Regions from separate parts of the Bacillus cereus group sp. MYBK79-1 genome, predicted to be linked through region 1. Evidence: predicted binding sites of a transcription regulator. Region 1 holds the regulator's gene; each other region holds the start of a gene.

Region 1 (7,761 bases):
TACATTCCTAATTGGGAACAACCTCATCACATTCAAGATTTACAATTTGAAGATGCATTAGAAACAACAAAAAAGTGGGTTTCTTACATTCACGAACACGAGAAACCAGATTTATTAGTCGTAGCGTATCACGGAGGATTTGAACGCGATCTACAAACCGGGGTACCGACTGAAGTTTTAACAGGTGAAAACCAAGGATATGCAATGTGTCATGAAATTGAAGGAATAGATATTTTACTAACAGGCCACCAACACCGGGAAATCGCTCACACCGTAATAAATGGTGTAACAATTTTACAAACTGGATGCAATGGACACTCCATTGGAAAAATAACAGTAACATTCAAAAAAACAGAAAAAAAATGGATAAAAAAAGAGAGTTATTCACAATTATTGCCTGTGCAAGGAATTGCGGCGGACCAACATATCTTTTCCTTAGTTGCCGATTATGAAGAGAAAACACAAAATTGGCTCGATCAACCTATTGGACTAATCTATGGAGACATGCAAATTTCAGACGCTATGCAAACTCGTTTGCAAGACCATCCTTTTATTGAATTTATAAATAACATACAGATGGATATAGCTAATGTTTCTATTTCTTGTACAAGCTTATTTCATAATACATCTCCAGGTTTCCCTGATCATGTAACAATGCGTGACATCGTTTCTAATTATATTTATCCAAATACATTACAAGTAATTAGAATAACTGGAGCAGATATAAAAGATGCCCTTGAACTCTCTGCTTCTTATTTCACATTAAATGCAGATGGAGATATTATCGTAAACCCTACCTTCATAGAACCAAAGCCGCAACACTATAATTACGATATGTGGGAAGGGATTTCGTACGTATTAAACATTTCCAAACCTATTGGCGAGAGAGTAGAATCTTTACAATGCAAAGGTATTCCTCTTAATATGGATGAAGAATATGAAGTCGTTATGAATAATTATCGCGCTAGCGGCGGAGGAAACTTCTTTATGTTCCAAAATAAGCCCGTAATAAAAGACATACCAACAGATATGTCTGAACTGATTGCTAATTATATTTTGAAACACAAAAAGATAGAAGCAACAGTCAATAACAACTGGAAAGTTATTAAATAACGTATATAATAAATAAAAAAGATGGGCTTTGCCCATCTTTTAGTTTAATTTTGCATTATCTTGCTTTTTTAAAGCTTTTAATTTCGCCGGTGTAACATCAGTACCTTCTTCGTTAACAACTTTAATTCCTTTAAGTTCGTTTAACATATTTTGACGAAATCCTTTTAAATATTGTTCACGTAGCGATTGGCGCTCACGTTGTTCTTCTTCAGTTAAGCCTTCAGCTTTTGCTTTTTTCGCTAAGAAGTTAATGCGTTCAATGAGTTCGTGACTTTGCATCTCGAATCCCCCTTTTACTCAAAACTGATTATTATCATACAATAGTTAGTCCTCTTTATCAAGCAATTGCTTTGTATACTCTACATATCTACGATGTACCGTCGCTTTTGAAACGTTATGCCCAAAGCCGCGAAGCGTCGCTGCAATTTCTTCAAAAGTTAATTCATTCCGGCGTAAACGTACAATTTCCTCAATTGGCACTTCTTTTTTCTCACGCCCTATACTTAAATGACGATTTTTCAAATTATTCTCCGGACGAAATCCTTTCTCTACCGCTCTTTGCATGCCACGTTTAATTTTCAAATTGTGGATCTTTCTTTGATACTCTTCAACAATCCCAATTATATCTAGCACCATCGAATCAGAGTCAGAGAGTTCTAATTCTCCATTATGCGTATGCGTATATACTTTTATTCCCTCTTTATGTAAACAGTGCATTAATGCAATTTTCGCATTCCCTCTACCAAGGCGCGTTTCATCTTGTATGAGAAGTACATCAATTTGTTCATCGCGAATTGTATCTAGCACTTCTAATATGCCATCACGTTCAATTGTATAACCGCTAGCCTGCTCCTCAATCACCTTTGCAACATTCATTTGATAGCGCTCAGCTAAATGCAATAATTCATCTTTTTGACGCAATAATGATGTTTCCTGTTCTTCTTTTGTTGTGCTCACACGTGCATAAATAATTGCATTCATTTTGAACCCTTCTTTCTCACTATATTTTCCTTATAGTGTATCATAAATTCGCCTTTCGTTCGAACTTATGTTTGTAGAATGTTTTTTCGCATGTTATACTTATTAATAAGAAAAATGAAAGAAAACGAGGTGTTAGAAAACATGGAAAAGTTAACGAAACGCCAGCAAGACATTCTCGACTTTATTAAGCTAAAAGTACAAGAAAAAGGATATCCACCTTCCGTACGCGAAATCGGTCAAGCAGTCGGCCTCGCTTCTAGTTCTACAGTGCACGGACATTTATCACGACTAGAAGAAAAAGGATATATTCGACGCGATCCAACAAAACCACGAGCAATTGAAATTTTAGGTGACAACCGAATGGATACAGAAACACAATCTGTTATTCAAGTTCCAATTGTCGGAAAAGTTACTGCTGGATTACCGATTACAGCAGTTGAAAGTGTAGAAGATCACTTCCCACTTCCAGCTAGCATTGTTGCTGGAGCAGACCAAGTGTTTATGTTACGTATTTCTGGAGATAGTATGATTGAAGCTGGTATTTTCGATGGAGATTTAGTTGTTGTTCGCCAACAACAGTCTGCATATAATGGTGAAATTGTAGTCGCTTTAACAGAAGATAACGAAGCAACTGTTAAACGTTTCTATAAGGAAAAAGACCATTTCCGTCTACAACCGGAAAACTCTTCATTAGAGCCTATCATTTTAAAACAAGTGTCAGTTATCGGCAAAGTAATTGGCGTATATCGTGATTTACATTAAAAATAATAAAAGAAGATAATTACCTTATTTATATACGGTAATTATCTTCTTTTTTGTATTTTGATAGATTTTCATACATTCTATTACTTACGAACGAGTTTCAATCGTCACATCGCCAGCAGCTGTTTTACCGCTAATCTTTTTACTACCATTTCCAATAGTTATATTTTTATTTTCTTCATTAAAAATCATTACGTCGCCAGCAGCGCTTTGCCCAGTTATTACTGCATCTTGTGGTTTTTCTAATAAAGTAATATCTACATCCCCAGCAGTTGAACTTGCCTCTACATCATACTTAGGATCATGATCCACAACATATACATCCCCGCTAGCCGTTTTCGCTGTTACTTTCCCTATTACCTTTTTTAAATTCACCTCACCAGCTTTTGTAGACCCCTCCACACTCTTAGCTGTGACATGCTTCAAATCTACTTCTCCAGCAAGTGTCCCAACACTTACACGATCACTTTTCACATCACTTATTTCTATTTGTCCAGCTGATGAATTTATTTTTATCTCCTGGTAAGAACGTTCTGGTACAAATATAGTCACTGCAGACGTTTGAAACTTGAAATTGTAAAAAGAAAAATCAAATGAAGCACCTTTTTCTCTTTCCCCAATAATTTTTAATGTGTCACCATCTTCAGCAATACGGATTTCTTGTTTACGTACATCTCCTGATTGCTTTACATAAAAAGAAGAATCGGGAGATTTTTGGACAACAATATCCCCAGCATCTAACTTAACTTCTATATTTTTTAGTATTTCATTTTTAATTACATCTTCTTTATTTCCTTCTTCTGCAGTTTGCACTGCTTTTTCATATGTTTGTGAAATCCCAATTACTCCAATAATGATACAAGCGATTGCTACTAACAATATTTTTTTCATCATCTACTCCCCTTTTATCATTTTGAAGTTCCATATTACATAACGTACGCATAACTTTTTAAACCACTTCGTACTATAATAAGCGATAATACATAACAACAAACCTACTCCAACAAACGTTATACTAACGAATACATCCAACCATATAAAAGTACCCATAAATACTTTTGCAATAACGAAAAATGGTGTCACTACACTAGCAATCCCACCGACCCAAAAAGAAAATATAAAAGCGATAATTGCAACTAACGGGCCCAATACAATAATGAAATTAAACAAACTAAGTCCAACCGCTGCCATAACAGCCCTTGTTATATTCGAAGTAGATGGGTCCTTTTTCATTTCATCAAAGCGATACAAAGCAAGTAAATCTTTCGCAATTACTTTCGGCGAGCCAAGACCCTTTATTATTTCCGATTCAGTTTTTCCTTCTTCTTTCCCAAACTGAAAATGCTCTTCATAATCAAATAAAATATCTTTCCTCTCTTCTTCCGGTAACTTTCTAAGATGACTTGATAATTCTTTAAGAAACTGTTCTTTACTCATCCCATTCCACCCCTTCAATAATTTCTTGTACGCCTTTTGCAAAATCACGCCACTCTGTTACTAACAAATTCAGTTGCGTTTCCCCTTGCTCCGTTAGTTGATAATATTTACGAGGCGGCCCCTCCGTAGATTCTTTCAAATACGTTTGAAAATATCCTTCTTTCGTTAAACGACGTAATAAAGGATACACTGACCCTTCCGATATTAAAAATTTATTTGAGATTTGCTGAACAAGTTCATAACCGTAACAATCCTTACGTTTCACAAGTGCTAAAACACACAGTTCTAACACGCCTTTTTTAAACTGAACGTTCAAGGCCAATCCCCCTTTCTCATTCCAGTACTATTCAATACACGGTACCTGTTATATCCATAATATACCACTTAGTATTATTCATTGCAAGGTACTCATTTATATTTACCCCCTAAATGTAGAAAACGTACAAATAAAAGCCTGAATAATGTCCTGTTATAACCGGCCATCACTCAGGCTTTTATTCGATTCGAACTGTATGAATACAAAAATCCATTCACTCTTTCCCCTCTAAGAACCAACTTCCATTTGTGACCCTAATAAATTTCGAAATACACCTTTTCTCTCTTTAGCCAATTGATTAAATTCACCTTTTTGAACAATTTCACCTTTTCCTAAAACAATAACTTGATCTGCATTGCGGATCGTAGATAACCGATGCGCAATAACAACAATAGTCATCTTTCCTTTCAATCTTTCTATTGCTGATTGGATCTTCACCTCATTTTCAGCATCTAATGCACTCGTAGCTTCATCTAATACTAAAATGGACGGTTGTCTTAAAATAGCTCGAGCTAGTACAAGTCGTTGACGTTCACCACCTGAAAGTCTTACTCCACGATCTCCAATGAGAGTATCAAGCCCTTTTGGCAGTATTCGTACAAATTCAGCTGCCGCCGCAAAATCTAATGCAGTCCAAATTTGTTCTTCACTCACATTCGGCTCAATCATCAATAAATTTTCTCTTATGCTTGCATTAAATAAAAAATGATCTTGTGGCACATAACTAATAGCCCGTCTCAATGACAGTAAATTTTCACTTGTAAGAGGAGTTCCATCTATTAATACTTGACCTTTCTCTGGTTGAATCAATCCCATTAAAACATCGATTAATGTACTCTTCCCGGCTCCCGAATGCCCCACAATAGCCGTCATACTATTGATTGGTATTTGCACATTAATATTTTGAAGTGCATACAAATGCTCCTTCCTATTATACCGAAAATAAATATCTTTACATTCAATACCCTGTTCTATACAAATCGGCTTTATATTTTTTTGCTGGTGTATATCCTGTATTTCAATCGCTTCAATACATTCCCCTTGTAATTCCCATAATGACTTAAAAGCAGGAATGCTTGCAGCAAGCTGTTCTAAATTTGACTGAATCGTCATAAAGCGCGGCCATAGTCTCGAAAAGATGAGTACGATTAATAGTAATTGGGCCGGTTGCGCTTGAAACATACTTACTGATAATAATAAAAAAAATGCAATTAATATAGCCATTGAAACTTTATAAAACAATTGAGAGTTCGATCTTATTCTCATATACTCCATTTGCTCATTACTCATCTTTTTTGTTAAAGATTGTAACCAGTCTAAACGTGATACTTCCAAAGTATTACTCTTTATATCTTTAATTCCATTAAAATGATCTGTTATACCAGAAAGATAGTCTTTTGCCAATTCTGAGGTCTTACCGCCTAGTATTCGTGCTTTTTTTATAAAAACACGAGAAGCTACCAAGAATAATAAGCCAAAGACCAAAACAAATATAGTTATTTGGGGAGATAGTAAAAACGCAATCCCCACCTGTATAAATGTAAACAGAATAGCAGCTAACAATTGTAAAATTAAATTAACCCCATAACTTACACGAGCTAATTCTGTAGTTAATATAGTTATTAGATTTGTTTTCCTTTTCTCTAAAAAAAAACTCCACTTTGCTTTTAAAATCATACTATATGTTTCCATTCTTAATTTTCGCACAAAAGCTTGTTGTGTTCTCGCATCCCTTAGCGTTATATTTCTTTGTAGTAAATTTTGACCTAACACTATTAGTATATATATACCTAAAATAGAAATTAGACTTGCTGTTTTAGGAAAATCCTGCAAAAACCTAGAGACAGGTGCGATAAAAGTAGTCTCCTCGCCTATATTAATTATTCCAGTCATACTTATCATAGGAATTAATAAAATAATACCTATCCCTTCAAGTAAACTTATTAAAACCATACCAAATAAATTCACATACAGTATGTTTCCCGCCGAAGAGTATAGTTTCTTCATAAAATATATAATATGATTCACCGATGTTCCCCCTATAACAAAGCCAACTTCTTTGTTTTCCTCCAAAGACATAAAAACGGACGTAAAGGAAAATATAAAAAATGAAGAAATTTAGGTAACGGTAATGTTTTTGCATCAATTGGATAAGGATATAGTTGGCTCATAATATATAAAATTTTTTGTTGATTAGACATTAGTGAAAATAAGTGTCGACTATGATAGATAAATACTTCTTCAGGGACAGGATCGGTATGCAAGTTTATCATTTGTTTGAAATAAAACAGTGCCTCTTGAGCTAACTGCTTTGAACGTTTTTTCGCTACTAATTCCATCATCCTTTCATCTAGTCGTACACCTAGCAATTGAGCTGCTAAAATTAATGCTTGTCCTCCTAAATGAAGCACTTGATATTTTCTCATTAATTTATGAATCTCACTCCAGTTAAGATTTTGATTGACAATTTTTTTTATATCCACTAACCAGCGTAATCTGGACCAACCATGTCTAGCACCATGGGATACAAGAAATAAAAATAAATCTTCCTCCCCTAACATATATACAGAATTACTCGTAAGGGTACTTTTTCTCTTTCGCTTCCAAAGTTCTTCAAACCCAGGTTCCTTACCAGGTCCGGGATTTAACCTCCAATGAATCTCGAGCTTAATCTGCTTTGTTGGATGAAAAAAGGTTATATGATGATGCCTCCATTTCCAATCATTTAATATCGTTTGAATATAATCATCTTTTACATACCCCTGCTCTAAAAGCAGCATTTCTACTTTTTCTAAATTTTGCATCGGAATTAGAACGTCCAAATCACAGGATGTTCGTAAAGAAATATCCCCATATAAGTCCTGAGATAGTACAGGTCCTTTTAGAAAAATCATACGAATCTCATTTTCATTACATAGTTTATTTATTCGTTCCATTTCAGCACTTAAATAAAGCATGTGAAATGTATTTTTTTTATATTTTCTATTCAAGGTTTGTACAATATGTGAAGGAATTAGTTCCTCATCCACCTGTTTAAGTTTTTGATATATCACCGGATAAACGCGATGATGCACAGCTTGCTCAAGAAATACCTCCCAATCAATATCCGAAAACCATTCATTACTGTAAGTTTGTACTGTTTCGTCATCTTG
Region 2 (7,761 bases), on a different contig from region 1:
AGTATTGGATGCAACTTGAACATGTTTGACCTCCTTGAGTATATAAAGATTTTAATTCATCTATGGTCAATTTAGAAGGGAAATGTTTTAGATGAATCACGTTTGAATAAATATACTAATGTAACAGAGGAGTATTGCTCGGTACACCTTGATTAAATTGTTTATAAAGAGCAGGTGGATTTATCACACGTGAAATATAAAAGTAAACAGGTTGATATGCACAGGATGAGGGATAAATAAAAAAAGAGCATACATAAACAGTAAGCTCTAAAGAAAGATAGGTTTTATGAGTGGATAATCTCCATACGATAATATATGCTCGGTTAATTAAAATGTGTGAAAATCAATAGATTATCATGAAATGAGTAATTTTAGTCTTTTACTGAAGTCGTTAAGCTAACCAAATTGTGGATAGAATGGATTAACAATTGGATAATGAACGCACTTCAATTTCATATTTTTTGTAGTTTGGATATTGCGTAATAGTTTGACACTTAGGTGTGGAAAGTTGATTAATTATAGAAACATTTGTAATTACCTCGTTACAAGGGCCGAAGAATGTAATTTTTAGTTTGGAATTTGGTGGAACTTTGACCACAATCGGTTTTTTTTTCATGAAATCAGCTCCTAAGATGCAGTATTGTATACTGCATTTTTTTGTTTCAATTATAAAGTCTTATTAATATATAATATGAAATTTTAGTTGAGTTGATAATGATATGGAGCTTTATAGCGTGATCATTATGTAGCAAATTAGTAGAAGTATAACTGGTAAATTGTATATTTTGAAAAAAATATCGATCCCCTGTAATATTTGAACAAAAAGAACATGATACATAGTTTTTTCAAATGAAATGAATTACATGTGGAAAACACATTGTTAACACATGTACACTGTATAGTTATTCTTATATAATAATAAAAGTGAGGTATTTTGAATTGAAAAAGAAAAAGCTATTTTTAGGAACAATTATTTCATGTGTAGTACTGGCATTATCGGCATGTGGTTCCTCAGACAACGTAGTAACATCAAAAGTAGGAAATGTTACAGAGAAAGAGTTAAGTAAGGAATTAAGACAAAAATATGGGGAAAGTACTTTATACCAAATGGTGTTAAGTAAGGCGTTGCTAGATAAATATAAAGTTTCAGATGAGGAAGCAAAAAAACAAGTAGAAGAAGCAAAAGATAAAATGGGTGACAACTTCAAATCGACTTTAGAGCAAGTTGGATTGAAAAATGAAGATGAATTAAAAGAAAAAATGAAGCCAGAAATCGCATTTGAGAAAGCAATTAAAGCGACTGTTACAGAAAAAGATGTAAAAGATAACTATAAACCAGAGATGAAGGTAAGTCACATTTTAGTGAAAGATGAAAAGACTGCTAAAGAAGTGAAAGAAAAAGTAAGTAACGGTGAAGACTTTGCGGCTTTAGCGAAGCAATATTCAGAGGATACTGGTTCAAAAGAACAAGGCGGAGAAATAACTGGTTTTGCTCCAGGGCAAACGGTGAAAGAATTTGAGGAAGCTGCATATAAATTAGATGCAGGACAAGTAAGTGATCCGGTAAAGACAACTTACGGTTATCATATTATTAAAGTGACAGATAAAAAAGAATTGAAGCCATTTGATGAAGTAAAAGATCAAATTCGTAAAGATTTAGAACAGCAAAGACTACAAGATACAACAGGTAAATGGAAACAACAAGTAGTCAATGATTTATTGAAAGATGCTGATATTAAGGTGAATAATAAAGAATTTAAAAATACATTTGAATTTCTAGAAAAGAAATAATGACTGTAATTAGAAAAGGGAACCTTTATAGGTTCCCTTTTCTAATTAGTGTGTGAGTTATAAATAGATAGTAAGACAATACAATATTACATTTAAATATTAAGAATTACAATGGAAATTTATGTAATTCTTATAAAGGTGATTAATCATTACTTCATAGAATATTGATATTATAATGTTTTATTTATTTAATTTCATTAAATATAAAGTTAATTTATTAATTGTATTTCACTATTTGTAAGCAGTATGATTTGCGTGGGCTAATTATTAGCCGGAAATGAACAAAACTTGAATTGAATTAAGTTTTACTTTATTGGTGTTAATAAACATAATTTGCAGAATGAAACATACAATAATATTGATGTTATATGAAGGGGAAAGTAGAGCATTCTAATAAAATGGATGTTCTTTTTAGTATGGAATTTTCAGAGGAAGAATGAACATTTTTACATGGATTATTGAATAGATAAATATATTACGTAGGAGGAGAACATGTGAAAGTAATCTTCCAAAGAGAAGGCGGAGGGAAAATTTTTGAATCGTATGATGAAGATATAAGTAACTTATTAGCGATTTTATATGAAACGAAAGGGATTAAGATCGGGATGGTTGAGTATGAAGTATTAAAATACGAATTAGAGTATTTTCGTAATCCGAAAAAAGCAGTAACAGAGAGAGAGTTACATATAATAGTACAACCAAAATTTATTGAATAATAAGGGCCAATTATTTTTGAGTAGTTTTATACAGTATGTATGAAAAGAGAGTATTTAAATTGCTCTCTTTTCATAGAAATTTTGTGAGTTCGTTCTTTATAATATATGCTTTCGTTTATGGATGGTTAATAAACTTGAAAATTAAAACTTTTTAGTTTAGGCAGGAATTTTATATTTGAGTAGATAAATGTTCATATAAATTGTTTTTTATAAGAATATTGGAGGAGTAAAAATGAGTTTAGCAAGTTATATAGGTTGCAATGTAGAAATTCCGTTAACAGATCCAGATTCTAATGATGTAATTGTTTTTGGATCGTGCTTTTCAGATGAAAGTATGCGTGAAATTGTACAAGAGTTTCAATTTCAAACAAGTTACACGTATGAAGTTTCAACGAGTTGGGGCATTGAGCTCGTTGAGTGTCAAAGTGCAAGGGAGAAGAAAGAAGCTAAAAAAAAGCTATTAGCTTTATGCTCGATTATGGAAAGCTATTTAAATGATGGGGACTATTTTGAATTATTCAGTTGTTGGGTTGGTGATGAAGATAAAGAACGAGCGGGAGAGTTAAAATTAAAAATAAATCATTTCAATGTAGATGAAATTTGTATTCCGGAAAGAACTCTTGTCAGAATAGAAAAATAAATATAGAAATATACGTTATTAGAAAAAGCGACTTCACTTTGTATGAAGTCGCTTTTTTAGTTGATTTGTGAACGTCCTATTAAATAAGAAGTGAAAAGCTCATTTGATGAAGAAAAAATAAATGATTTAAATTATAAAAATATAAATATATCTCTTCTCAAAAGAACGTAGGTTCGTGTATAATTAGAACGAATGTTCTTGTGGTATGTATAATATAAGATTTAGAAAGAATGTGAAACATTATTTACGGACAGTTGATTTTCAATTTACTTTTCTCGCCTGTAGCGAATATTGAGGTATGAGCTTTACTGTCTGTTAATGTGGCATAAATATGAGCCAAGAAATTATGAAAGAATAATCGAAGAACAATATGTATGAAATAAAATGGATAAATGATTAAGGAGATTAAGAAATGAATAATATAAAGGTGCAAAAAGAAGAAAGAGAATGGGTTCCATTTACAGTAATGTCGGAACAGTTGTTAAGTATGCGAAAGGTTATTGGAGAGAAGTTTAAAGTACAAAAAACGCTTTTAACAAACGAAGCGAAAGAGAAAATTTCAGAAAAATTATTAACGTCGTTATTGTCTGAGAAAGAAATATTAGTGACATATTTTGAAGATGGATACATACTAACAAGCTATATGACAGTTGTACATATAAACCCACTAAAGTGCATTGTAATATGTACTGACGCTTTTTATAAAACATATGTATTTAATACTGCGGATATTATTGAAATAACGTAAAGGAAGCTGAAATTTAAATTTTAGCTTCCTTTACGTTATGTTAGATGAGGGATATATATAATGAAACGAAAAAGCAGCTAGCTCCATACTAGCTGCTAAGCCCCAGGGAAAGGGAGAAAAAGATAGGGTACTCCAAAAATCAACAATAGCTGTGTAACAGCCTGATTATAGTATAGACAAATTTAAAATTCTTAAACAGAACGATGAAAAAAATAGGACTAGGCTGTACCCACTTGGTTTTGATCTGCAAGGTCAGAATCAAACGTATTAGTCGCGCTCACGCCATTAAAAGTATTAACAACAAAACCAACGTTTGAAGCACCAGATCCATTATAAGCCTTCGTATTTTCTTTCGGAGAAACGTTGTAGAAATCACCTAAGTTAAATGAACCGTTACTATTTTGTACAACTAAATTCCCTACAACTGAGGGCATAGTTTTCACCCGCTTTACAATCATTTGTTAACAATACTATATGGTCTTATAGTCCAAATGGTTCATGTAACAAAAATTGTGGAATAGTAAAATGTTTGAAGTGTAGCTTAATACCGCAATAAAAGTATGTTAAAATTAATGTAAGGTTGAGTAATTAAAAATAACAATTGTATAATTAATATATACGAAATCAAAGGAGGCAAAATGTAATGAATAATGTTATAAAAAAAGTAGATTTAACAGATGCAAAATCAAGTAATCTTGTTGCGCTTATTTATAGCAATGAAGTTATTTTGGTTGAAGAAGCATTTTGTCCAAATGAAATAAAATTAAAGTTTAATGAAATTGCAATTTTATCGGCTATTAAAACAGCGCATATAATGAAAGTATCCATTAGAAAAGAACTGGAAGCAATTTTTCATGACACAGGTGTTTTATTTGTGAAGCATAGTGTTGATTATGGTAACAGTCAATCTATCACTATGCATTTTGAGCAATTTAAAAAGTTGCAAAATGAGATTGAGAATTTAAATAAAAGTAGGTAATCTAGGTGTAGCTTATATGTATCGGTGTGAGAAATGCGGGAGAGAGAAACTGAAATATAAGAACAATAACGAAATAAATAATGATTTTTTGAGATATAAGCAAGAGTAACTGTTATGGTTACTCTTTTTGTTTACATAAAAACTCCTTCTAAAGTATGAAATGAGTTGATACTTTAGTAAATGGCTGAACGAATAGGAAGGGTGTAAAATGTTGTAAAGGAGGAGAGGTACATGAAGCGAAACGAAATTGGAAAAATTGTAATGATTACAGGAGTGACGCAAGGATTAGGACGTGCAATGGTTGATCGATTTCATGAATTGGGATGGAATATATATGGATGTGGACGTTCAAAAGAAAAAATTGAAGAATTGAAAAAATATTACGGTAATATACATGATTTTCAAATAATTGATGTTTCAGACTCTCAGCAAGTAAGTAGTTGGGCAAATTATATACTTCATAGAAATAGAGCACCAGATTTGTTAATAAATAATGCGTCGATTGTTAATGAAAATGCACCACTGTGGAAAGTAACCGCTCAAGAATTCGAAAAGATAATGAATGTAAACGTAAATGGTGTAGTAAATGTAATTCGGGCATTTGTCCCAGCGATGGTAGCTAGGAAAGAAGGAATGATTATTAATATGAGTTCTAGTTGGGGCCGAGAAGGGGAAGCTGAGCTGGCGCCATATTGTGCCTCAAAGTTTGCAATTGAAGGTATCACGAAATCTATGGCACTTGAATTGCCTTATGGTATGGCTGTTGTTGCTTTAGATCCGGGCGGAAGTATCAGGACCCCAATGCTGTATTCATGTGCACCACAGTATGTAAATGAATCACCCACACCTGAAATGTGGTCACATAATGCGATTCAATATATATTGAGTATAACAATAGATAAAAATGGAGCTTCATTGACATGCCCAGAATGTATGTAAATATGTATTGAATTAGCATATTTTCGGTGATACACACTTTGTATAAAAAAGTACCTTAAAGGTGCTTTTTTTGTATTTTTAACACATTATAGAATGCACAAAATTACATGTGGAAAATAAATATGAGAAAGAGGATGCCATTTATGTATTTCGAAAGCAGTAGAAAATTTCTAAATAGGTGATAAGAATGAATCCAAGCGGTTTAAAAGTGACGGGAGCATGGTTTCAAGTAGGAGGAAATCTTACGGCGGCTATTGGGACGACAAGAGGGTTTATTGGAGAAAAGAAAGTTGAATCAGATCTTGTAATTGTAGGAAGCTCATTACAAGCCCTCGGGTATATATTACAAATTATATCGAGTAATGATACCGAAGATGAAGCTGAAAGAGAAAACCAAAATATGTGTTTGGAAAATAAAAGTGAAATGCTCGATAAAATGGGCATTGAGTTATTAGCATTAGGGAATATATCAAATGTAATAGGAACATATTTTAATATAAATGAACAATTGAAAGAGAATGATTATCTCATAATTGTCGGGAACAGTTTACAATCGATCGGTGCTTTTTTAGGAGTAGAAGCAGCTTTGCTTCAGATGAAAGCAATACAGAGAATTATAATACTAGGTAATTCTTTGCAAAGTTTAGGTGCTGGACTTCAAGCGTATCAAGGTATTATTAATGTATCGAAGAATGGAAAAGAAAAGGGAAACAGTATGATTGATAAAAAGAATGAGAAGATAATAGCACTCATTGGTGTTTGGATACAAGCGATAGGAACTGCTATTTCTGCGATTGGATTAACTATAATAGAAAAAGAAGAAAGTTTAGAAAAAATAAAAATATGAAAATACACATTTGATAAAGGAAGGGGAATTTCAATTTTACATACGTGGTAAGATTGAAGTAGTAGGTTTTTAGGCATTTGAATAGAATATATAAGAGTAGAAAAGTTTTTCATGCTTAATTGGAATGTATGAAATATAAAAATAATTGGTTTTGTTAGCGTATGAAAAGAAGAGAGATAAAAAAATACAAAACAAGGGGTTTTTAAGAGATGATGTATTTATTGGCAATTCTACTACCACCTGTAGCCGTATTAATTTGTGGAAAACCATTTCAAGCAATCATTAACTTCATATTAACATTAATTTTTTGGGTTCCAGGCGTTATACATGCGATATTAGTTGTACATGATAAAAAAGCAGACCGGAGATTAAAAAAACAAATTCAAGCATATGATCAAATGAATAATAGGGATAGAAGATAGCTAAGTCGTGAAATGATTGTAAAAAGAAAGGGGGGACTACCTCCTTTCTTTTTTTCATTCTGTTTAAGTTTAAATTTTAGTATAGCGGTAAGAATTTTTAATATAAGTATTGTGATAATTAGTTTTAGATTGTGCGCTTAATAAACCGGTGTAAATGTTTTCAGGTACGTTAAAGAAATCATACATTCCATTCTTTAATTGAATGCGTAAAATCATAGAAAAAGGATTATAGCCAACAGCAACTATATTTTTTGAAATCACGGGAGATAGCTCCATCATTACGCAACTCCTCACTTTTCATTTTTTAATATTTCTTGTAGATGTTGGGGTTGTGGTGTTGAAATCCATATAATTAAAGAGGTATTATACTTATATGCAATATATTAAATGTTCGTTATACGTAATTATAAGGAAGTTCACACGAAGTACATATCGTTGTGCTATTTTTATTTCACCTTTGATTTATAAATAAGAAAATATTGACCATTTGAAAAAAAGGTATATTATTTATACGAGGTATGAAAAATTCACTTTTTACATCCTATGCTTAAAGGGGCAGCATTATTAGGAAAAATAGAAGTGAAATAGTTTGTATAAGAAGTATTCTAAAATTTATAATCTGTGAATTAGGAAAATATTGAATGCTCCAGGTCAATATACTTTCTTAATTAAATTCAGT
Region 3 (7,761 bases), on a different contig from region 1:
TCTAAATCATCTGAGATCGCGCGTACTTCTGTTGTACTTACACGAATTTTATTATTTGTATGGCCGCCTTTAATACGTGATGAGAAGTGGCGGTAACCGTATAGGTAATATCCTAATCGGTTTAATGCAATACAGAAGATTTCTCCTGTACTTTCAATTCCTTCACCTTGTTGGCCTCCAACTTTCCATGAAAGTTGACTAATCATCTCCTACACCCCTTTTGGCTGCATTCATTGTAGTGTATTTTTTTACAGTAATAGTTTAGCATTTTTTATACAAATAAACTACAACGGACGCAAATTATGCCTCTTCTGATTTCCCTGAATCTTTAGTATAAAGCTATTTTGTTTTTCATTCTAGTATTAGGTCTTAAAAAAAGCAATAATATCAAATGGATTTATTCTGATTTTTCTGTATTTTTAAACCAAAAATCTTAAAAGCTTATATGTTCAACAAAATTATCATATAAAAATCGCTCTACAGTAGATGCAGCATAGTGTTTACAAAGCTCATTAATTACATTTTCATACTCTCCATACGCTGATACATTTACAACTGTTTCTAATATCCCATCAAAATCCGAACCAAACCCTATATTGTTCTCTCCACCTAATGAACAGATATATTCGATGTGTTTTACTATATCTGCTATATTCGCTTGTTTTTCACTCGTTAGAAACTGTGGTACAAAAGTAACACCGATCATGCTATTTCGCTTTATAAGAGCCCTAAGTTGTTCATCGTTTAAATTACGTGGGTGCTGACAAAGTTTCGTACAATTTGAATGGGAAGCAATAGGATTTTTTGCAATTTCTATCACATCCCAAAAGCTTCTTTCATTCAGATGAGACACATCAGTCCATACATGTAACTCATTAAGTTCTTGTACAACATATTTACCAAAGGTCGTTAAACCCGCCCCACGTGTCTCTAGCGCACCATCAGCTAATAAATTGGCATAATTCCATGTTAGTCCAAAAGAACGTACTCCTAGGCGATAAAACAACCGTAATTTCATTGTATCTTTTCCAATTGCTTCGCATCCTTCTAGTGTTAATATCGCTCCAATCTCGTCCTGTTTTAACATGTTAATATCATCTTTTGTCTGAATAAACTTCACACCCGGTAATGATAAAATTTCATTGTAAAAAATATCTATCATTTGTAATGCCGCTTCAAATCGTTTTTCATATAGCACCGTTTCTGGCACATATATAGCAAAGCATTGTATACTTCCTTTTCTTTTCTTTAACTGTTCAAATGTAATATGTAATTGCGGATCGTTTTTAAAATCCTTTTTCCCCTGTGCATTCCATATCTGAAAGAGTACATCACAATGAGCATCAAAAATTTTCATTTCCATTCCTCCATTATAAAAACAACCTGTTTGCATACTGCAAACAGGTTGTTTAAACTTAACGAGGTTCTACAATTAATTTTATTGCTGTACGCTCTTCCCCATCAATCATAATATCCGTAAACGCTGGGATACAAATCAGGTCCAAACCACTAGGCGCTACAAATCCTCTTGCAATTGCTACTGCCTTTACCGCTTGGTTCAATGCACCTGCACCAATGGCTTGAATTTCTGCTGTTCCGCGTTCGCGAATAACACCTGCAAGTGCACCAGCTACAGAATTAGGGACCGACGTTGCTTTAACTTTTAATATTTCCATTCCGCGTTTCCTCCTCGTTTCTATAAAAAGTATTAGCAATTATTTCACTTTAACTTATATTCACGAGGAATGACGCGTATTCCTGCTAAATTTCTGTAATTTTTCTAAAAAATTAAAAAATAATGACTTATCTAAATTTTATCCAAGGATTACTCAAAAAACGGCTGATCATCATTAATTAAGATACGCTGAATTTTCTTAGCTTTTCCTGTATTAGGATCCACATCAACTAGCACTGCACTTAATTGTGTTCTACCACTTGTCACTTCAAATCGTACTGGTAAGTTTGTTAAAAATTTCTTCAACACTGCTTCTCGATCCATACCTAAAATCCCATCGTAAGGCCCTGTCATACCAACATCTGTGATATATGCGGTTCCCCTTGGTAAAATACGATTATCTGCTGTAGGAACATGTGTATGTGTACCCACTACCGCTGTAGCACGACCATCTACATACCAACCTAACGCTTGTTTTTCACTTGTAGTTTCCGCATGAAAATCAATAAAGATAATATTCGTACGTTTTTTTGCAATGTTAATTAATTCATCCACTTTACGGAACGGGCAATCAATCGGAGGAAGGAATGTACGTCCTTGTAAGTTAATAACTGCAACTTCTGTTCCATTACAGTTCACAAAGATAAGTCCTTTTCCTGGAGTTCCTTCTGGGAAGTTAGCTGGTCTTGCAAGATATTTTGCGTCATCAATAAATTCAAACACTTCACGGTTATCCCAAGCGTGGTTTCCAAGTGTAACCGCTTGTGCCCCGCATTCTAAAAAGTTTCGATATATTTTTTCTGTAATTCCACGTCCACCTGCTGCATTTTCTCCATTAATAATGGTTACTGTAGGTGTATATTTCTTCTTTAATGCCGGTACGTATTGTTGAATCATACCTCTACCCGGAGATCCTACTACATCCCCAACAAATAATATTCTCATATGTCTTACCCTTCCTATGTACTACATTTTTTATTACTATAGCTTCAAGTGATTTCCTTACAATATCTTTATTATAAGTTTGTTTCACTTGTATACTAATTTCCTTTATTTTAACCAATTCCAACACAAAAAAATAAAGTGGTGTTTCACCACTTTATTTTGCGTATTCCACTGCACGTGTTTCACGAATAACAGTTACTTTAATATGTCCTGGGTAATCCAGTTCATTTTCAATACGTTTTCGAATATCACGAGCTAAACGATGAGCTTCTAAATCATCAATTGTATCAGGTTTTACCAGAATACGAACTTCTCGTCCTGCTTGAATTGCGAAAGATTTTTCTACACCTTCATAAGACTCTGAAATCTCTTCTAACTTTTCAAGACGACGAATATAGTTCTCAAGTGTTTCACTACGAGCTCCAGGTCTTGCAGCTGATAATGCATCTGCTGCTGCAACTAAAACTGCAATGATAGAAGTTGGTTCTGTGTCCCCATGGTGAGATGCAATACTGTTTATAACTACAGGATGCTCTTTATACTTCGTTGCGAGTTCGACACCAATTTCAACGTGGCTACCTTCTACTTCATGATCAATCGCTTTACCGATATCATGTAATAGACCAGCACGTCTTGCTAGTTTTTCATCCTCACCAAGCTCCGCTGCCATAAGTCCAGTTAAATATGCAACTTCCATAGAGTGTTTTAAGACGTTTTGGCCGTAACTTGTACGGTATTTTAAACGACCTAAAATCTTAATTAAATCTGGATGTAATCCGTGAACACCCACTTCAAACGTTGTTTGCTCTCCGACTTCGCGAATATACTCGTCCACTTCACGTCTTGATTTTTCGACCATCTCTTCAATACGCGCTGGGTGAATACGTCCGTCCTGTACTAGTTTATCAAGAGCGATACGAGCTGTTTCACGACGAATTGGGTCAAATCCAGAAAGGATAACCGCTTCTGGTGTATCATCGATAATTAGGTCAATACCTGTTAACGTTTCTAACGTACGAATATTTCGACCTTCACGTCCGATAATACGTCCCTTCATCTCGTCATTTGGAAGATTTACAACCGAAACGGTTGTTTCAGCAACATGATCAGCTGCACATCTTTGCATTGCAAGAGATAAAATCTCTTTTGCTTTCTTATCCGCTTCTTCTTTCGCACGAACTTCGCTTTCTTTTACCATTACGGCAATTTCATGAGAAACTTCACTTTCTACTTTACCAAGAATAATTGCTTTCGCTTGTTCGCGTGTCAGATTGGAAATGCGCTCTAATTCTGTTTGTTGCTTTTGAACTAACTCTCCCACTTTGCTTTCCAACTCTTCAATCTGTTGTTGTTTCGCTACAAGAGAATCCTCTTTCTTTTCTAACTGCAGCTCGCGTTTATCGAGCGTTTCGTCTTTACGATCAAGGTTCTCTTCTTTTTGCATTAAACGATTTTCTTGTTTTTGTAATTCGCTTCTACGGTCACGAATTTCTAATTCAGCTTCTGTACGAAGTGTATGAATTTCATCCTTTGCTTCTAAAAGCGCTTCTTTCTTAAGTGCTTCAGCCTCACGATTCGCTTCGTCTAGAATACGTTTCGCTTCATTAGCTGCACCATTAATCTTCGCTTCAGCAATAGACTTTCGAACAAAAAAGCCAACAACTGCACCGACTGTTGCAAGCAAAATGGAGATGAGTATCCAAACTGTACTACTCATGATTTCACCTCCCCTTGCTATGAATGAAAAAAGACTGTCGGCATGTACATTGAATACCAACATACAGCAAAGACCGTCGTCCCACTTTTTTTAAGGGACTTTCTTCATTTCACAATTAAAATGTCATATTATTATTTCGGCAAGATTTAAGTCTTACTCCGAATATTACTTCTCTTCTTGAGAAGAGTGTTTCGTATATAAGAAAAAATATACATTCTCATTGTATCTATCGCAATTTTCATTGTCAAGCGTTGTCTACTTTTACTTTCTTTACCTTCAGCCCTAATTCATATATGAATTTAAAAAGCAGACAGCATATTATCCTGGAAAACCTTAGTAAATTCCAGTTTATTCATATAAAACATGCATATATTCCTCTTTATACATAGCCTTTTATGCAGATTAAATATTTTCTCTCCAACGATATACAACACTTTCATACTAATTAAAAATAAAAGACACGGGACCGTGTCTTTTATTTTTTAATCTTGAAGATTTGAATCTTCCGTGTCTTCCACACCAGAGTCTTCACCAATTCCGTGATGATCACGAACAAAGAAGGCAATTTCCTCTCTTAAATCCGTATTCTCTTTTAAGAATTGCTTCGAATTTTCACGACCTTGTCCTAAACGCTCTTCATTATAAGAGTACCAAGCACCACTCTTTTGAACGATATCAAGTTCAGAAGCCATATCTAAGATTTCACCTTCTCTTGAAATACCTTCTCCGTACATAATATCAACTTCAGCAACACGGAATGGTGGTGCTACTTTATTCTTAACTACTTTTACTTTCGTTTTATTACCAACGATGTCGTTACCTTGCTTTAATTGCTCCGCACGACGTACTTCAAGACGAACTGTTGAATAGAATTTCAACGCACGACCACCTGGAGTTGTTTCTGGGTTCCCGAACATAACCCCAACTTTTTCACGAATTTGGTTAATAAAGATTGCGATTGTTTTTGATTTATTGATTGCACCTGAAAGCTTACGAAGTGCTTGAGACATTAAACGAGCTTGTAAACCTACGTGTGAGTCACCCATGTCTCCTTCGATCTCAGCTTTCGGTACAAGAGCTGCTACAGAGTCAATTACGATAATATCAACCGCGCCACTTCTCACAAGTGCTTCTGCGATTTCTAGTCCTTGCTCCCCTGTATCAGGTTGTGATAATAGTAATTCATCTATGTTAACGCCTAATTTTTGTGCATATACAGGATCCATTGCATGCTCCGCATCAATAAACGCTGCTTGTCCACCTTGACGCTGTACTTCAGCGATTGCGTGTAATGAAACTGTAGTTTTACCTGAACTTTCTGGTCCATAAATTTCGATAATACGGCCACGTGGGTATCCGCCTACCCCTAGTGCCACATCAAGTGCTAAAGAACCACTTGAAATTGTAGAAACTCTACGCTCCGCTTGTTCTCCTAATTTCATAATTGAACCTTTACCGAATTGCTTCTCTATTTGTTTTAACGCCATATCTAACGCTGCTTGACGATCACTCATTCAAAATTCCTCCTTAACTGAATTGCTAATCTTATTATACCTATTTTCAATTCAATTTGCCAACAAAAATCGAACATTTATTCGATTTTTTTATTTTCCATTAAACAAAACTGTATTTAAGTATTAAAAAAAGCTAGAAGAGACTTATATCTCTTCTAGCTTTTTATACAAATGATAAAATCCACATTTCACCGAACGTTCCCTAATTTGTTGACGACTTCCACTTAAATGAAGAGGAAAGACTACAGTTGGTTCATCCTTAATCGCCAATCCAACGAATACTGTTCCCGGCTCTTTATGTTCTGAAGCATCCGGTCCTGCTACCCCAGTGAAACTAATTCCGATATCCGCGTTTAATAAGCCCTTAACATTTTCAGCAAGATAACGAGCACATTCTTTACTAACTGCACCATCAGTAGACAACACTTCCACAGGTACATGTAAAACATGTTGCTTCACATCATTATGATAACAAATGACACCGCCTTTAAATACTGAAGACACACCAGCACTTTCTGTCACTTGATTGCCGAAGAGACCACCGGTTAAACTTTCTGCACACGCTAAAGTTAATCCTTTTTTCTTCAATAACTCTATCGCCTTATCATGCAGAAACTCTTGATCATACCCGTAGAAAAATTCTCCTACTCTTTCTAAAATCAAATCTTCTGTATACTGAATGAGTTTCGCCGCTTCATCAGCATTTTGATGTTTAGCAGTTAAACGTAGTGTCACTTCTCCATCATTCGCAAGGGGGGCGATTGTCGGGTTCGTTTGTCCATCAATTAAATCTTGAACTTTCACTTCTAATTGAGATTCCCCAATCCCGAAAAAGCGAAGCACACGAGAATAAATGTTTTCTCCTTTTGTAAAGTTACGTAAAAAAGGCTCTACATAACTTATATACATCGGCTTCATCTCTTTCGGTGGTCCTGGTAATAAAATATAAACTTTCCCGTTCTTATTTAACCCCATACCAGGCGCCATGCCGTGATTATTTGCAAATACAATTGCTCCATTCAAAACGAGCGCCTGCTTTTTATTATTCTCTGTGAACTCGCGACCTGTACGCTTAAAGTAATCGCTTATCGATGCTAATGCCTTTTCATCATACACAAGTTCTTCACCCAAACTAGAAGATATCGTTTCTTTCGTCAAATCATCTTTTGTCGGGCCTAATCCACCTGTGAAAATAAGCATATCAGCACGTTCTTCCGCAACTTCAATCGCCTGCTGTAATCGCTTGTTATTATCTCCAACTACAGTATGGTAGTACACATTAATTCCAATTGATGCTAACTTTTCAGATAAAAACTGGGCATTTGTATTTGCAATTTGTCCAAGTAACAATTCAGTTCCAACCGCAATAATTTCAGCATTCATCCCAATTCCCCCATAAACTTCTATTTTGAGTTTACAAAAGCAGCTCTATTTTTCCAGAAATAATCCCATCCTGAAATAACAGTAAAGAATAATGCAATCCATATAAAGATATCAGCAACTGGGATATGGATTAAATTTAAAGGTACATCGTGTAATAAATACGCTGCAATTGCAATAATTTGTGTCCACGTCTTAATTTTCCCTAACTGATTTGCTGCCACTACTTCCCCTGTTCCAGCAAGTACAAGTCGTAAACCTGTTACTGCAAACTCACGGCTTATAATTACAATAACGATCCAAGCAGGTACGTATTGCATCTCAACTAACGTGATAAGTGCTGCTGAAACAAGTAATTTATCAGCTAACGGATCAAGGAACTTTCCTAAATTCGTTACAAGATTATACTTTCTTGCGTAGTATCCATCAATCCAATCTGTAGCCGAAGCAATAATAAAGATAAGTGCCCCAACTAAATGTTGAATTGGTAAATCAACATCACCAATTGTGTATGAGCCCCAATCAAATGG

What was found. The regulator LexA, encoded in region 1, represses DNA repair genes until DNA is damaged. The targets are predictions, from matches to a motif close to CGAACATATGTTCG.
Region 2: ACTFOB_RS02835 (YolD-like family protein) is a predicted target of LexA. The motif match lies at 3,310-3,323, and genes of this name have one in related genera.
Region 3: recA (recombinase RecA) is a predicted target of LexA. The motif match lies at 5,922-5,935, and genes of this name have one in related genera.

Annotation. Positions count from the first base shown of each region.
Region 1 is NZ_JBQAEO010000004.1:288,385-296,145, forward strand. It holds gene ACTFOB_RS10180 (bifunctional metallophosphatase/5'-nucleotidase) at 1-1,113, shown strand, start outside; gene ACTFOB_RS10185 (DUF896 domain-containing protein) at 1,153-1,392, opposite strand; gene ACTFOB_RS10190 (YneB family resolvase-like protein) at 1,438-2,094, opposite strand; gene lexA (transcriptional repressor LexA) at 2,236-2,856, shown strand; gene ACTFOB_RS10200 (DUF4097 family beta strand repeat-containing protein) at 2,944-3,750, opposite strand; gene ACTFOB_RS10205 (DUF1700 domain-containing protein) at 3,751-4,293, opposite strand; gene ACTFOB_RS10210 (PadR family transcriptional regulator) at 4,286-4,609, opposite strand; gene ACTFOB_RS10215 (ABC transporter ATP-binding protein) at 4,838-6,637, opposite strand; gene ACTFOB_RS10220 (nucleotidyltransferase domain-containing protein) at 6,649-7,761, opposite strand, start outside.
Region 2 is NZ_JBQAEO010000001.1:550,026-557,786, reverse strand. It holds gene ACTFOB_RS02855 (hypothetical protein) at 422-616, opposite strand; gene ACTFOB_RS02850 (peptidylprolyl isomerase PrsA) at 940-1,791, shown strand; gene ACTFOB_RS02845 (hypothetical protein) at 2,286-2,507, shown strand; gene ACTFOB_RS02840 (hypothetical protein) at 2,740-3,147, shown strand; gene ACTFOB_RS02835 (YolD-like family protein) at 3,560-3,895, shown strand; gene gerPF (spore germination protein GerPF) at 4,114-4,329, opposite strand; gene ACTFOB_RS02825 (hypothetical protein) at 4,539-4,874, shown strand; gene ACTFOB_RS02820 (SDR family oxidoreductase) at 5,106-5,813, shown strand; gene ACTFOB_RS02815 (DUF6944 family repetitive protein) at 6,001-6,660, shown strand; gene ACTFOB_RS02810 (YqaE/Pmp3 family membrane protein) at 6,870-7,082, shown strand; gene ACTFOB_RS02805 (KTSC domain-containing protein) at 7,152-7,361, opposite strand.
Region 3 is NZ_JBQAEO010000005.1:263,610-271,370, reverse strand. It holds gene ACTFOB_RS11760 (2-oxoacid:acceptor oxidoreductase subunit alpha) at 1-206, opposite strand, end outside; gene ACTFOB_RS11755 (dipeptidase) at 434-1,357, opposite strand; gene spoVS (stage V sporulation protein SpoVS) at 1,416-1,676, opposite strand; gene ACTFOB_RS11745 (TIGR00282 family metallophosphoesterase) at 1,826-2,620, opposite strand; gene rny (ribonuclease Y) at 2,775-4,337, opposite strand; gene recA (recombinase RecA) at 4,820-5,851, opposite strand; gene cinA (competence/damage-inducible protein CinA) at 5,996-7,234, opposite strand; gene pgsA (CDP-diacylglycerol--glycerol-3-phosphate 3-phosphatidyltransferase) at 7,255-7,761, opposite strand, start outside.